One region of the Pseudomonas sp. MF08831 genome, then DNA from elsewhere that is predicted to be linked to it. Evidence: predicted binding sites of a transcription regulator. Region 1 holds the regulator's gene; each other region holds the start of a gene.
What was found. Region 1 encodes sigma-54, which starts transcription at its own class of promoters, with help from an activator protein. Its sites were predicted from a motif close to ANTGGCATNNANNTTGCTNT; they were not measured.
Positions count from the first base shown of each region.

Region 1 (4,123 bases):
GCATGCCTCGTTTGAAGCCAAACGACTCGACGAGAAATGCCGTGCCAGGCTCTGGTTGATTCAGCAGGCGTAGCTTGATGGCGTCGCGCAGCTGATACAAGTTCAGGCCGGTGGTGTTGATCTTGAGATCGGCGAGGTCGATGATCGGTCCCAGCAGCGTGGTCTCGTCCTCAATGGCCTCGGCCAGCGAGCGGTGAGGGCTGCTCAGAGGATGGCGTCGACGGGTTTCAGAGAAGCGCTTGAGCAGCGTCTCTTCGTCGGCATCCAGGTACAGCACGTCGCAATTGATGTGCTTGGCCCGCACTTCTTCGAGCAATTCAGGAAAGCGCGAGAGGTGGCTGGGCAGATTACGGGCATCAATTGAAACGGCAACCAACGGCTGCGCCAACTCAGTATGAATCAGCGCACGCTCGGCCAATTCCGGCAGCAGGCCGGCGGGCAGGTTGTCGATGCAATAGAAGCCGTTGTCTTCAAGGACATTGAGTGCGGTGCTTTTACCCGAGCCGGAGCGGCCGCTGACGATGATCAAACGCATGATTACTGCCTGTTTTGTTCATCCAGGACAACCTGATAGAGCGCCTCGTTGCTGCTGGCACTGCGCAGTTTGTCGCGTACTTCCTTGCGGTCGAGCATGCTGGCGATCTGCCGGAGCAGCTCCAGGTGTGCATCGGTGGCGGCCTGCGGGACCAGCAGCACGAACAGCAGGTCAACCGGGGCGCCGTCGATGGCATCAAAATCGATTTTTTCTTGCAGGTGTAAAAGTGCACTTACGGGCGAAGTACAGCCTTCAAGGCGGCAGTGAGGAATGGCGATGCCGTTACCAAAACCGGTCGAACCCAGCTTTTCACGGTCAATCAGAGCCTTGAACACAACTTGCTCATCCAGCTCAGGCACTTCACGGCTGATCAGGTTAGCGATGTGTTCGAGGGCTTTCTTCTTGCTGCCGCCCGGCGCGTTCACGAGTGAACGGCCGGGGGTCAGGATGGTTTCAAGTTGGATCATGGGGGAGAGTTAACGACCTGTACCTTGCATCAGGTGCAGATACTTTTCCTTATGCTTTATGAGTTGGCGGTCCAGCTTGTCGTAGAGCGAGTCAATCGCTGCGTACATGTCTTCATGCTCCGCATTGGCGACTAGCTTCGCATTCGGTACGTGCAGGGTGGCCTCGATTTTTTGCTTGAGCTTGTCGACCTCCATGATGACCTGCACGTTGGTGATCTTGTCAAAATGCCCCGCAAGCTTGTTCAGCTTGCTCTCGGTGTACTCACGCAGGGGCTTGGTAACTTCTAGTTGGTGTCCACTGATGTTGACTTGCATACAGCTTCTCCTTCGTTGCCAGTGCATAAAGCGGCGGGTAGGAATACCCGCCACTGGAACGCTATGGCCCGCCCGTCACATCAAACGCTTACGCTCGCTGGAAGGCGCGATCCCGAGGGACTCGCGGTACTTGGCGACGGTTCGACGGGCGACCTGAATGCCTTGTGCCTCCAGTAAACCAGCGATCTTGCTGTCACTCAACGGCTTTTTCTGATTTTCCGCAGCAACCAGTTTTTTGATGATCGCGCGGATCGCCGTGGACGAGCATTCGCCGCCTTCGGAGGTACTGACATGGCTGGAGAAAAAGTATTTCAACTCATAAATACCCCGTGGGGTATGCATGAACTTCTGCGTGGTCACCCGGGAAATCGTTGATTCGTGCATGCCTACCGCCTCGGCGATGTCATGCAGCACCAACGGTTTCATTGCCTCGTCGCCATATTCCAGGAAGCCGCGCTGGTGCTCGACGATCTGGGTGGCCACTTTCATCAGGGTTTCGTTGCGGCTTTGCAGGCTCTTGATGAACCAGCGCGCTTCCTGCAACTGGTTGCGCATGAAGGTGTTGTCGGCACTGGTGTCGGCGCGGCGCACAAAGCCTGCGTATTGTGGGTTGACGCGCAAACGTGGCACCGATTCCTGGTTAAGCTCCACCAGCCAGCGTTCGTTGTCCTTGCGCACGATCACGTCGGGAACGACGTATTCGGCTTCGCTGGACTCGATTTGCGAGCCGGGGCGCGGATTGAGGCTCTGTACCAGCTCGATGACCTGGCGCAGGTCGTCTTCCTTGAGCTTCATGCGGCGCATCAACTGGCTGTAGTCGCGGCTGCCCAGCAGGTCGATGTAGTCGGTGACCAGGCGCTGGGCCTCGGCGAGCCAAGGTGTCTTGGCGGGCAGTTGACGCAATTGCAGCAGCAGGCACTCGCTGAGGGTGCGGGCGCCAATGCCGGCGGGCTCAAACTGTTGAATGCGGTGAAGGACGGCTTCGATTTCGTCCAGCTCGATGTCCAGTTCCGGGTCGAAGGCCTCGAGAATTTCATCAAGGGTTTCGTCCAGGTAGCCCTGGTTATTAATGCAGTCGATCAGGGTGACAGCGATCAGGCGATCGGTGTCGGACATCGGCGCGAGGTTAAGTTGCCACAACAAATGGCTTTGCAGGCTTTCGCCAGCGGACGTGCGGGTGGTGAAATCCCATTCGTCATCGTCATTGCTGGGCAGGCTGCTGGCGCTGGTCTGGTAAACGTCTTCCCACGCGGTATCCACGGGGAGGTCGTTGGGAATGCGTTCGTTCCATTCGCCTTCCTCAAGGTTATCCACCGTTGGGGCGGTTTCCTGGTAGGAGGGTTCCTGCACGTCGGAGTTGGGTTTTTGCTCGATGTTGTCGGCCAGCGGGTCTGCATTATCGAAGTCGTCGCCTTCTTCCTGGCGTTCGAGCATCGGATTGGACTCCAGGGCCTCCTGGATTTCCTGTTGCAGGTCCAGGGTCGACAATTGGAGCAGGCGGATGGCCTGTTGCAGCTGCGGTGTCATCGTCAGCTGCTGGCCCATTCTCAGGACTAGCGATGGTTTCATGGCAGGGGCTTAACACCTTATTCGCCGGCGCAATGCGCCATCCACGACAGGGCGCGTGAGCGCCAAACATAAGCAAATTATATGCCTGATGTCGGGGGCTTTGCCTAGAGCGCGGTAACAATAAAAAAACGAGGTTTTTATTGACTCCCGCGCGCCTTGGCGAACAGCCGTGACACCACGATGCTTACAGGCGGAACTCGTGGCCCAGGTACACTTCCTTGACCAGTTCGTTAGCCAGGATGGTGGCGGAATCGCCTTCGGCGATCAGTTGGCCATCGTTGACGATATAAGCCGTCTCACAGATATCGAGGGTTTCACGGACGTTGTGGTCAGTGATCAACACGCCGATGCCCTTGGCTTTGAGGTGATGGATGATCTGTTTGATGTCGCCGACCGAGATCGGGTCAACGCCGGCAAACGGTTCGTCCAGCAGGATGAACTTCGGTGCGGTTGCCAGTGCACGTGCGATTTCCACGCGACGGCGCTCACCACCGGACAGGCTCATGCCGAGGTTGTCGCGAATGTGGTTGATGTGGAATTCCTGAAGCAGGCTTTCCAGCTCCTTGCGGCGGCCGTCACGGTCGAGTTCCTTGCGGGTCTCGAGGATCGCCATGATGTTGTCCGACACCGACAGTTTGCGAAAGATCGACGCCTCCTGGGGGAGATAGCCGATACCTGCGCGTGCGCGACCGTGCATTGGCTGGTGACTCACGTCGAGGTCGTCGATCAATACACGGCCCTGATCCGCCTGGACCAGCCCGACGATCATATAGAAGCATGTGGTTTTGCCGGCACCGTTAGGGCCGAGCAGGCCGACGATCTGGCCACTGTCGATCGACAGGCTGACGTCGCGCACGACCTGACGGCTTTTGTAAGCCTTGGCCAGATGCTGGGCTTTGAGGGTTGCCATTAGTTTGCCTTCTTCGCAGCGGGTTTAGCCGCAGGCTGAGCGGCAGCGTCTTTCTGCTTGGGCTGGATAACCATGTCGATACGCGGCTTCGGCGTGCCGATCTTCGCGCCGGTGGCACGACCAGCCTGAGCGATCTGCTTCACGGTGTCATAGGTGATTTTCTCACCGTCCGTGGTATTGCCGTCGCTGCTCACAACCCTGGCCTGATCGATCAGGATGATACGGTTCTGCTGGGCGTGATACTGGATGGTCTTGCCGTAGCCCTTCATCGGAGCAGGATCTGCAGCAGCCTGCTTCTGTTCGAAATAGGCCAGGTTACCCACCGAA
Region 1 is NZ_JCBCUX010000005.1:224,013-228,135, forward strand. It holds gene rapZ (RNase adapter RapZ) at 1-535, opposite strand, end outside; gene ptsN (PTS IIA-like nitrogen regulatory protein PtsN) at 538-1,002, opposite strand; gene hpf (ribosome hibernation-promoting factor, HPF/YfiA family) at 1,012-1,317, opposite strand; gene AC19YS_RS12825 (RNA polymerase factor sigma-54) at 1,393-2,886, opposite strand; gene lptB (LPS export ABC transporter ATP-binding protein) at 3,071-3,796, opposite strand; gene lptA (lipopolysaccharide transport periplasmic protein LptA) at 3,796-4,123, opposite strand, start outside.

Region 2 (4,123 bases), on a different contig from region 1:
CATTGCCGGGAATGCCTCACGGCAAACCCGCGGGCGAACGCTGCCTGCACCTGTCGGTCGAACAGCTATGCCTGCTGTTCGGTCAACCGGAACGCCCAGCGGTGTGCAGTGATTTCAAGGCAGATCTGGATGTCTGTGGCAACGACCAGGCCGATGCGATCCGGTTGATCGGCTGGTGGGAGCAGATGACGGCGGCTTGATGGGCTTTACTATCGGAACTTCGACAATAAGGAATACAACAATGGGTTCGCTGAAACGAGTGGCTGTGTTGTGCGGTTTTACGGTGTTGTTCGCTGCCACGGCGCAGGCTGAGGACTGGCAGGTCGCCAAGGACGAGGACGGTATCAAGGTGTCCCTGAGCGAAATTGCCGGCTCCAAATACAAGGCCTACCGCGGTGTGACGCTGATCAAGGCGCCTGTCGCCAAGATCCAGGCCCTGCAGGAAGACGTGGCCGGCGCCTGCTCCTGGATCCACGAATGCAAATCGCAAAAACTGCTCAAGACCGAAGGCGACAAGAGCTGGACCTACACCCAGTTCAAGGCACCGTTCCCGGTGACCGACCGCGATTCGATCCTCGAAATCACCACGTCCAAGGCCGCCGATGGCACCGTGACCCGCAAATTGCTGGAAGTGCCGACTTACCAGCCGGAAGTAAAAGGTTACGTGCGCGTTGCCCAGGTAGACGGCTACTGGAAGCTTGTGCCAAAAGGCGACAACCAGACCGAAGTGACCTACCAGGTGCACACCGAACCAGGCGGCAGCGTGCCATCGTGGCTGGCCAACAAGTTTGTGGTGGACGCGCCGTTCAACACCTTGAAAGCCTTGAAAGAACACGCTGAAAAATAAGTGTCATTAATCAGGTGCCTCCTGACTTGAGTGGAACGTTTGCCGAGCCCTCAAGGTCCAGATAGTTGTAAGCCCACACACGGGTTTTATCGAGGAGGCACCGATGCAAAAGTGGCAGATTACCTTCGTTGATGATCACGGCGTTCAGTCCGTCGAGCAGTTCAGCTGCGACCAGAAGCCCAGCCTCGAAGACGCGGCACACATGATTCGTAACAAGCTGGTGCCAGTGGCCGCCGAACTTGACCTGAATGATTTGGAAGGGCGCAAACCCGAGCCTACGGTCAAGATTCTGAAAGACCAGAACAGTATTCAAATCCTCGACATTTCGCCCGCCGCCTGAACATTGCCTGTATGCCCTTCAAGCGCCTCTGGTGGAGGTGATAGCTTCGCGCTACTCTGCAATCGAGATCAGCGAATGAATCGCTAAGGTCTGGTCTTGTCAGCTACATGCTTGTTTTCCCGCGGTGTCGTTAATGCCGTAGCACCCGCGCCAGCAGGGCGCGGTCTTCGGGAAGCACGGAAAGTCTATCCATCAGTTTGAGGAGGACGTTTCATGAGCACAGCCTATCAAGAAGACATCAGCACCAACGTACTGCGCCGCATGAAAGAAGGCGGTTTCGACTTCTCACGGTTTCACCCCATCGAGTTCTACGCCATTTTCCCGGATGAGGAACGGGCGCGCAGGGCTGCGGGTCGATTTCGTGGGGAATCCCTGAATGCCCAGGTCAGCGCGCGCGATGATGGCGCCTGGTACCTGGAACTGAGCAAAATCATGTTCGCCACCTACGACGGCATAGGAGACTTCGAGCAAGACTTTGAAGCGGTGGTCGAGCCTTTGGGCGGGATCATCGAGGGATGGGGCGTCAAGCAGGAGGTGCGTGGGTTACCCATGTAGCGGCATTTGATGAGCAACACCGCGTATCGGCTGACCCTTGGGTCGGCCGATTTTGTTTGTGCACGCCTCACAACCGCATCCTCAATATAGCCACCCACTACGAGCCCGGCCTGCTGCTGATAGCGTCTTTTAACGTCGCGATCGCCGGCAAGCCGGGCTCTTGGCTTTCTACCGCGCAAAAAAAACCACCCAAACAGGGTGGCCTAAAGGGAAGAGCGGTTCGCTGACATCTCAGGAAACATCCTGGTCAGCCGGTGTGGGGATTATCCGCAAGCGTGACCGGGCAGTGAAATCAACTCTGACTATGCTGTTGATAGTCAAAGCCCGCATTGCGATGAAGCGTGGTACAGGACAGCGGGCGTTCTACGCACCAGGACGGTGCGCGCGAAACCCGTAGGTTATTCAACTCACTGATTTCTAAGTGTTTATGCCGCTGGCACGGGCCTTGCGACGGTTCTCGCGCCCGGGTGACAAGGAGTACGGCATGATCCGCACTTATTACGATGAAATGTACGACGGGGCAGGGCAGGTCCGGCCCCATTACCGCGAGTTCGCTCGCTGGTTAGCTGAAACCCCCGCCGAACTGCTGGCCCAGCGCCGGCGTGAAGCCGATTTGCTGTTCCACCGCGCCGGGATCACCTTCACCCTTTACGGGGACGAGCAGGGCACCGAGCGCCTGATTCCTTTCGACACCATCCCGCGCAGCATTCCGGCGAGTGAGTGGCGGATTGTCGAGCGCGGCTGCATTCAACGGGTCAAGGCGCTGAACCTGTTTCTCGCCGACCTCTACCACGAGCAACGCATCATCAAAGCCGGAATCATCCCCGCCGAACAGGTGCTGGCCAACGAGCAGTATCAGTTGGCCATGCAGGGCCTTGACCTGCACCGCGGTCTGTATTCCCACATCTCCGGTGTCGACCTCGTACGCGATGGCGACGGCACTTACTACGTATTGGAAGACAACCTGCGCACACCGAGCGGCGTCAGTTACATGCTCGAAGACCGCAAAATGATGATGCGCCTGTTCCCCGAGTTGTTCGCCGCCCAGCGCATCGCGCCCATCGACCATTACCCCAACCTGTTGCTCGACACGCTGAAAAGCTCGAGCCCCCTGGATAACCCCAGCGTGGTGGTGCTGACCCCGGGGCGCTTTAACAGCGCGTTTTTCGAGCACGCCTTTCTGGCGCGGGAAATGGGTGTGGAACTGGTGGAAGGCGCCGACTTGTTCGTGCGCGATGACCGCGTATTCATGCGCACCACAGACGGCCCCAAGGCCGTGGATGTGATCTACCGTCGCCTCGATGATGCCTTTCTCGACCCACTGGCCTTCAACCCGGACTCCATGCTCGGCGTGCCCGGCCTGCTCGCGGCGTATCGCTCGGGCAATGTGGTGTTGGCCAATGCGATTGGCACCGGGGTGGCGGATGACAAGTCGGTGTATCCCTTCGTCACCGAGATGATCCGTTTTTACCTGGATGAAGAGCCGATTCTGAAGAACGTGCCTACGTTTCAATGCCGTAAGCCCGACGAATTGTCCCACGTGCTGGCCAACCTTCCGGACCTGGTCGTCAAGGAAACCCAAGGTTCCGGCGGCTACGGCATGCTGGTGGGCCCGGCGTCGACAAAAGCGGAAATCGAAGCCTTCCGCGCCCGCATCAAAGCCAAGCCCCACGCCTATATCGCGCAGCCGACGCTGTGTTTATCCACGTGTCCGACTTTTGTCGAAAACGGCATCGCGCCGCGCCATATCGACCTGCGGCCGTTCGTGTTGTCCGGCAAGGAAACCCGCGTGGTGCCCGGCGGCTTGACCCGCGTGGCCCTGCGCGAAGGCTCGCTGGTGGTCAATTCGTCCCAGGGCGGCGGCACCAAAGACACCTGGGTGGTCGAGGACTGATGCCATGTTGAGTAGAACTGCCTCGGATTTGTACTGGATGTCGCGTTACCTGGAACGCGCGGAAAACCTCGCGCGCATGCTTGATGTCAGCTATTCGCTGTCGCTGATGCCTCAGGACGGGCGCGGTGATGGCCTGCACGAATTGGCCATGCCGTTGCTGATCACCGGCACCTTGGAGGATTACCACGAGCGCCACGGCGAACTGCATGCCGAGCGCCTGCTGCACTTCTTTGCGTTGGACGCGGCCAACCCGGCGAGCATCTACAGTTGCCTCGGCGCCGCGCGCGCCAGCGCCCATGCAGTGCGTGGGCGAATTACCGCCGACATGTGGGAAAACATCAACGCCACTTGGCTGGATATTCGTGATATCGCCCAGCAAGGGCTGAGCCGCTACGGCATGAGCCGGTTCTGTGAGTGGGTCAAGGAGCGGTCGCACCTGTTCCGTGGCGCCACCTACGGCACCATCATGCGTAATGACGCGTTTCGC
Region 2 is NZ_JCBCUX010000001.1:573,464-577,586, forward strand. It holds gene AC19YS_RS02725 (YkgJ family cysteine cluster protein) at 1-200, shown strand, start outside; gene AC19YS_RS02730 (START domain-containing protein) at 242-847, shown strand; gene AC19YS_RS02735 (hypothetical protein) at 951-1,187, shown strand; gene AC19YS_RS02740 (ribonuclease E inhibitor RraB) at 1,401-1,742, shown strand; gene AC19YS_RS02745 (circularly permuted type 2 ATP-grasp protein) at 2,227-3,636, shown strand; gene AC19YS_RS02750 (alpha-E domain-containing protein) at 3,641-4,123, shown strand, end outside.
Region 2: AC19YS_RS02745 (circularly permuted type 2 ATP-grasp protein) is a predicted target of sigma-54. The motif match lies at 2,175-2,194, and genes of this name have one in related genera.

Region 3 (4,123 bases), on a different contig from region 1:
AGGGGACCGGAAAGTTTGTTGCGATAGCGCTGAATCTGCTCCGGCGTACACCGACAGCGCCCACTCGGTTCGCCCATATACCCGCAAGGGCAGGGGTTCATGGCCGCCACCAGTTGAAAGCGTGCCGGGAAACTCACTCGGTCGCGCGCACGGGAAATGACGATGTGTCCCGATTCAAGCGGTTCGCGCAGCACCTCCAGGACCTTGCGATCAAACTCCGGCAACTCATCCAGAAACAATACGCCGTGGTGGGCGAGGGTGATTTCCCCCGGTTGCGGTTTTGACCCGCCGCCCACCAGCGCCGGCCCCGAGGCCGAGTGGTGTGGCTGACGGAACGGCCGGTGCGGCCAATGGCTCAGTGGTGCGAGGCTGACCACCGACTGGATCGCCGCCACTTCCAGCGCTTCCTGCTCGCTCAACGGTGGCAGTAACCCCGGCAGCCGGCTGGCCAGCAAGGTCTTGCCGGTGCCGGGCGGCCCGCTGAACAGCAGGTTATGCGCGCCCGCCGCAGCGATCAGCAGCGCGCGCTTGGCCGCCAGTTGGCCTTGTACTTCGCTCAGGTCTGGATAGGGTTTGTTCAAGTACTGCAAGCCATCGGACTTATAGGGCTCGATCGGCACCTGCCCATTCAGGTGCGCCACCACTTGCAGTAAGTGATCCACCGCAATCACCTTCAACCCAGAGGCCAGGCACGCCTCCTCGGCATTCGCCCGCGGCACTATCACGGTGCGTCCGGCCTTGCGGGCTGCCAGTGCTGCCGGCAACACGCCTTTGACTGCGCGTACTTCGCCGGACAGTGCCAATTCGCCCAGGCATTCCACGTCATCCAGCATCAACGACGGCACCTGCAGGCTTGCAGCCAGGATGCCCAAGGCAATCGCCAAGTCAAAACGCCCGCCGTCCTTGGGCAGGTCGGCGGGCGCGAGGTTGAGGGTGATGCGCCGGGCTGGGTATTGCAGCGCGCAGTTCAGGATGGCGCTGCGCACGCGGTCCTTGCTTTCCTTGACGGCGGTTTCCGGCAGACCCACCAGTGTCAGGGATGGCAGACCATTGGCCATGTGCACTTCAACCGTGACGGCAGGGGCTTCGACGCCAATCTGGGCGCGGCTGTGGACGATGGCGAGGGACATGCTCGTTCCTTGAGTGGAGGGCCGCTTCCTGCGGGTTTTTCAAGGGTAGACGAGGTGGCGAAGAGCGAGGCGGGGGAGGTTTTACAGAACGTATCCAGAGCGCAACGTAGAGCAAATGTGGGAGCTGGCTTGCCTGCGATGCGGGCGCCTCGGTGTATCAGTTACACCGAGTCGATGCCATCGCAGGCAAGCCAGTTCCCACACTGAGCGTGTTTATTCAGCAGCAGGTGGCGTCAGCCGCGCTTCCAACTCCGCGACTTTCGCCTCGAGGCTCTCCAGCCGTGCACGCGTGCGGGCCAGCACCACCATTTGGCTGTCAAATTCTTCACGGCTCACCAGGTCGAGCTTGCTGAAGCCGCTTTGCAGCAGCGCCTTGAACTGGCTTTCGATTTCGTTGCGAGGCAGCGGGGTTTCGCCGCTGAACAGGCGAGAGGCGTGGCCGCTCAGGGCGTCTAGGAGATCTTTGGGCGCGAGCATGGGAAACATTCCGGAAAAACGGTTGGCGGGCAGTGTATCACGCAGCGTCTATAGTCTTTTTCACCGCCTGGAGCGCACGCTTTTCGCGCAGTGCCCCGGGCGGCTGCGCACTGTTTTTGTGCGCATTGGCGTCGCCAAAACGCCCCGCAGGTGGGCATAAGTGGGCAAAGGACTGATTTCAGTGATTTTTACGGAGCTGGCAAGCTTTCTGCTTAGACGATCATGACCCATGCACTGATGCAGTCGCTGTGACGAATGCAGTGCGCCGACGGATCAGGGGTACAGGTTTCGTCACCAGTGGTTCGCTGGCGTCGCAACGGTAAATGCCGAGGCGACGACGCGTTACAAAGCCAGGCACTGCGCTTAGACTTGAGACGGGTTTGTTTTCCTGGGGCAAGTCCACCAATTCGGGAGAGAGTTTTCATGAAGCTAGTCACTGCCATCATCAAGCCGTTCAAGTTGGACGATGTACGCGAGTCGCTGTCCGAGATCGGCGTGCAGGGCATTACCGTTACTGAGGTCAAAGGCTTCGGTCGGCAGAAGGGTCACACCGAGCTGTATCGCGGCGCGGAATACGTGGTCGATTTTCTGCCAAAGGTGAAGATTGATGTCGCCATTGACGACAAGGATCTTGACCGGGTTATCGAGGCGATAACCAAGGCGGCCAACACCGGCAAGATCGGTGACGGCAAGATCTTCGTGGTCAATCTGGAACAGGCTATTCGCATCCGTACCGGCGAAACCGATACCGACGCAATCTAAGCCGCCAAACCCCCAACGCCCCAGGAGAAAACAATATGACTCTGCGTAAATTCGCAGGGCTAGGAGCCCTGTTGTCCCTCGTAATGCCGGCCCTGGCATTGGCGGCGGACCCAGCCCCCGCTCCAGTCCTCAATTCCGGCGACACGGCGTGGATGCTCACATCCACCGCGCTGGTGCTGTTCATGACCATTCCAGGCCTGGCGCTGTTCTATGGCGGCATGGTTCGCTCCAAAAACATTCTTTCCGTGATGATGCAGTGCTTCGCCATCACCGGCTTGATCACCATTTTGTGGTTCGTTTACGGCTACAGCATGGCGTTCGACACTACCGGTATGGAAGCAGGCGTCGTCAACCTCAACTCGTTCGTGGGCGGCCTGTCCAAACTGTTCCTGTCGGGTGTCACCCCGGCGAGCATCACCGGCCCTGCGGCGCTGTTCCCTGAGGCGGTGTTCGTCACTTTCCAGATGACGTTCGCCATCATTACGCCTGCGCTGATCGTCGGTGCCTTCGCCGAGCGTATGAAGTTCTCCGCGATGCTGATCTTCATGGGCGTCTGGTTCACCCTGGTCTACGCACCGATTGCGCACATGGTGTGGGGCGGTCCGGGTTCGTTGCTGGGCGATTGGGGCGTGCTGGACTTCGCCGGCGGCACTGTGGTGCACATCAACGCCGGTGTGGCTGGCCTGGTGGCGTGCCTGGTACTCGGCAAGCGTAAAGGCTTCCCAACCACGCCGATGGCGCCTCACAACCTGGGTTACACCCTGGTCGGTGCTGCCATGCTGTGGGTCGGTTGGTTTGGCTTCAACGCCGGCTCTGCGGCTGCGGCCAACGGCACTGCCGGTATGGCGATGCTGGTCACTCAGATTGCGACCGCTGCTGCCGCGCTGGGCTGGATGTTTGCCGAGTGGGTCACTCACGGTAAGCCAAGCGCACTGGGCATCGCTTCGGGTGTGGTGGCAGGTTTGGTTGCAATCACCCCTGCTGCGGGCACCGTGGGCCCAATGGGCGCCCTGGTGATTGGTCTGGCGGCGGGCGTGGTGTGCTTCTTCTGCGCCACTACCCTGAAACGCAAACTGGGCTACGACGACTCCCTGGACGCCTTCGGCGTGCACGGTATCGGCGGTATCCTCGGCGCGATCCTGACCGGCGTGTTCGCGGCTCCGTCTCTGGGCGGCTTCAACGCGGCGACCACTGACATCGCAGCGCAAGTCTGGATCCAGTGCAAAGGCGTCGGCTTCACCGTGATCTACACGGCTATCGTGACCTTCATCATCCTCAAGGTGCTGGACATGGTCATGGGCCTGCGGGTTACCGACGAAGAAGAGGCCGTGGGCCTCGATCTGGCACAACACAACGAGCGCGGCTACAACTTGTAAGTACGCGAAAAAAAGATGCCCGGCTTGCCGGGCATTTTTTTGTCTGGGGTTTGTCTGTGGCTAAAGGTGTACGGGTTTATGCCGACTTTGTGATGGGAACCACACGGCACTTTTAAGGGTGTGAATGTCTTACAGGCATGTAGGTGTATTCGGTACTTTGTTTTTTTCCAGAGCGCGCTAGAATGCGCGCCGATAGGCGGAGAACTGTATGTGGCAACAGACCCTGATAACCCTGCGGGCCAAGCCCCGGGGCTTTCACTTGGTGACGGATGAGTTGCTCGCCGGCCTGCCTGAATTGAAGGCGTGCCGTGTGGGCCTGTTGCATTTGTGGTTGCAGCACACCTCGGCTTCGTTGACGGTCAACGAAAATGCCGACCC
Region 3 is NZ_JCBCUX010000003.1:264,491-268,613, reverse strand. It holds gene AC19YS_RS07490 (YifB family Mg chelatase-like AAA ATPase) at 1-1,130, opposite strand, end outside; gene AC19YS_RS07485 (accessory factor UbiK family protein) at 1,344-1,607, opposite strand; gene glnK (P-II family nitrogen regulator) at 2,031-2,369, shown strand; gene AC19YS_RS07475 (ammonium transporter) at 2,405-3,745, shown strand; gene AC19YS_RS07470 (secondary thiamine-phosphate synthase enzyme YjbQ) at 3,954-4,123, shown strand, end outside.
Region 3: glnK (P-II family nitrogen regulator) is a predicted target of sigma-54. The motif match lies at 1,803-1,822, and genes of this name have one in related genera.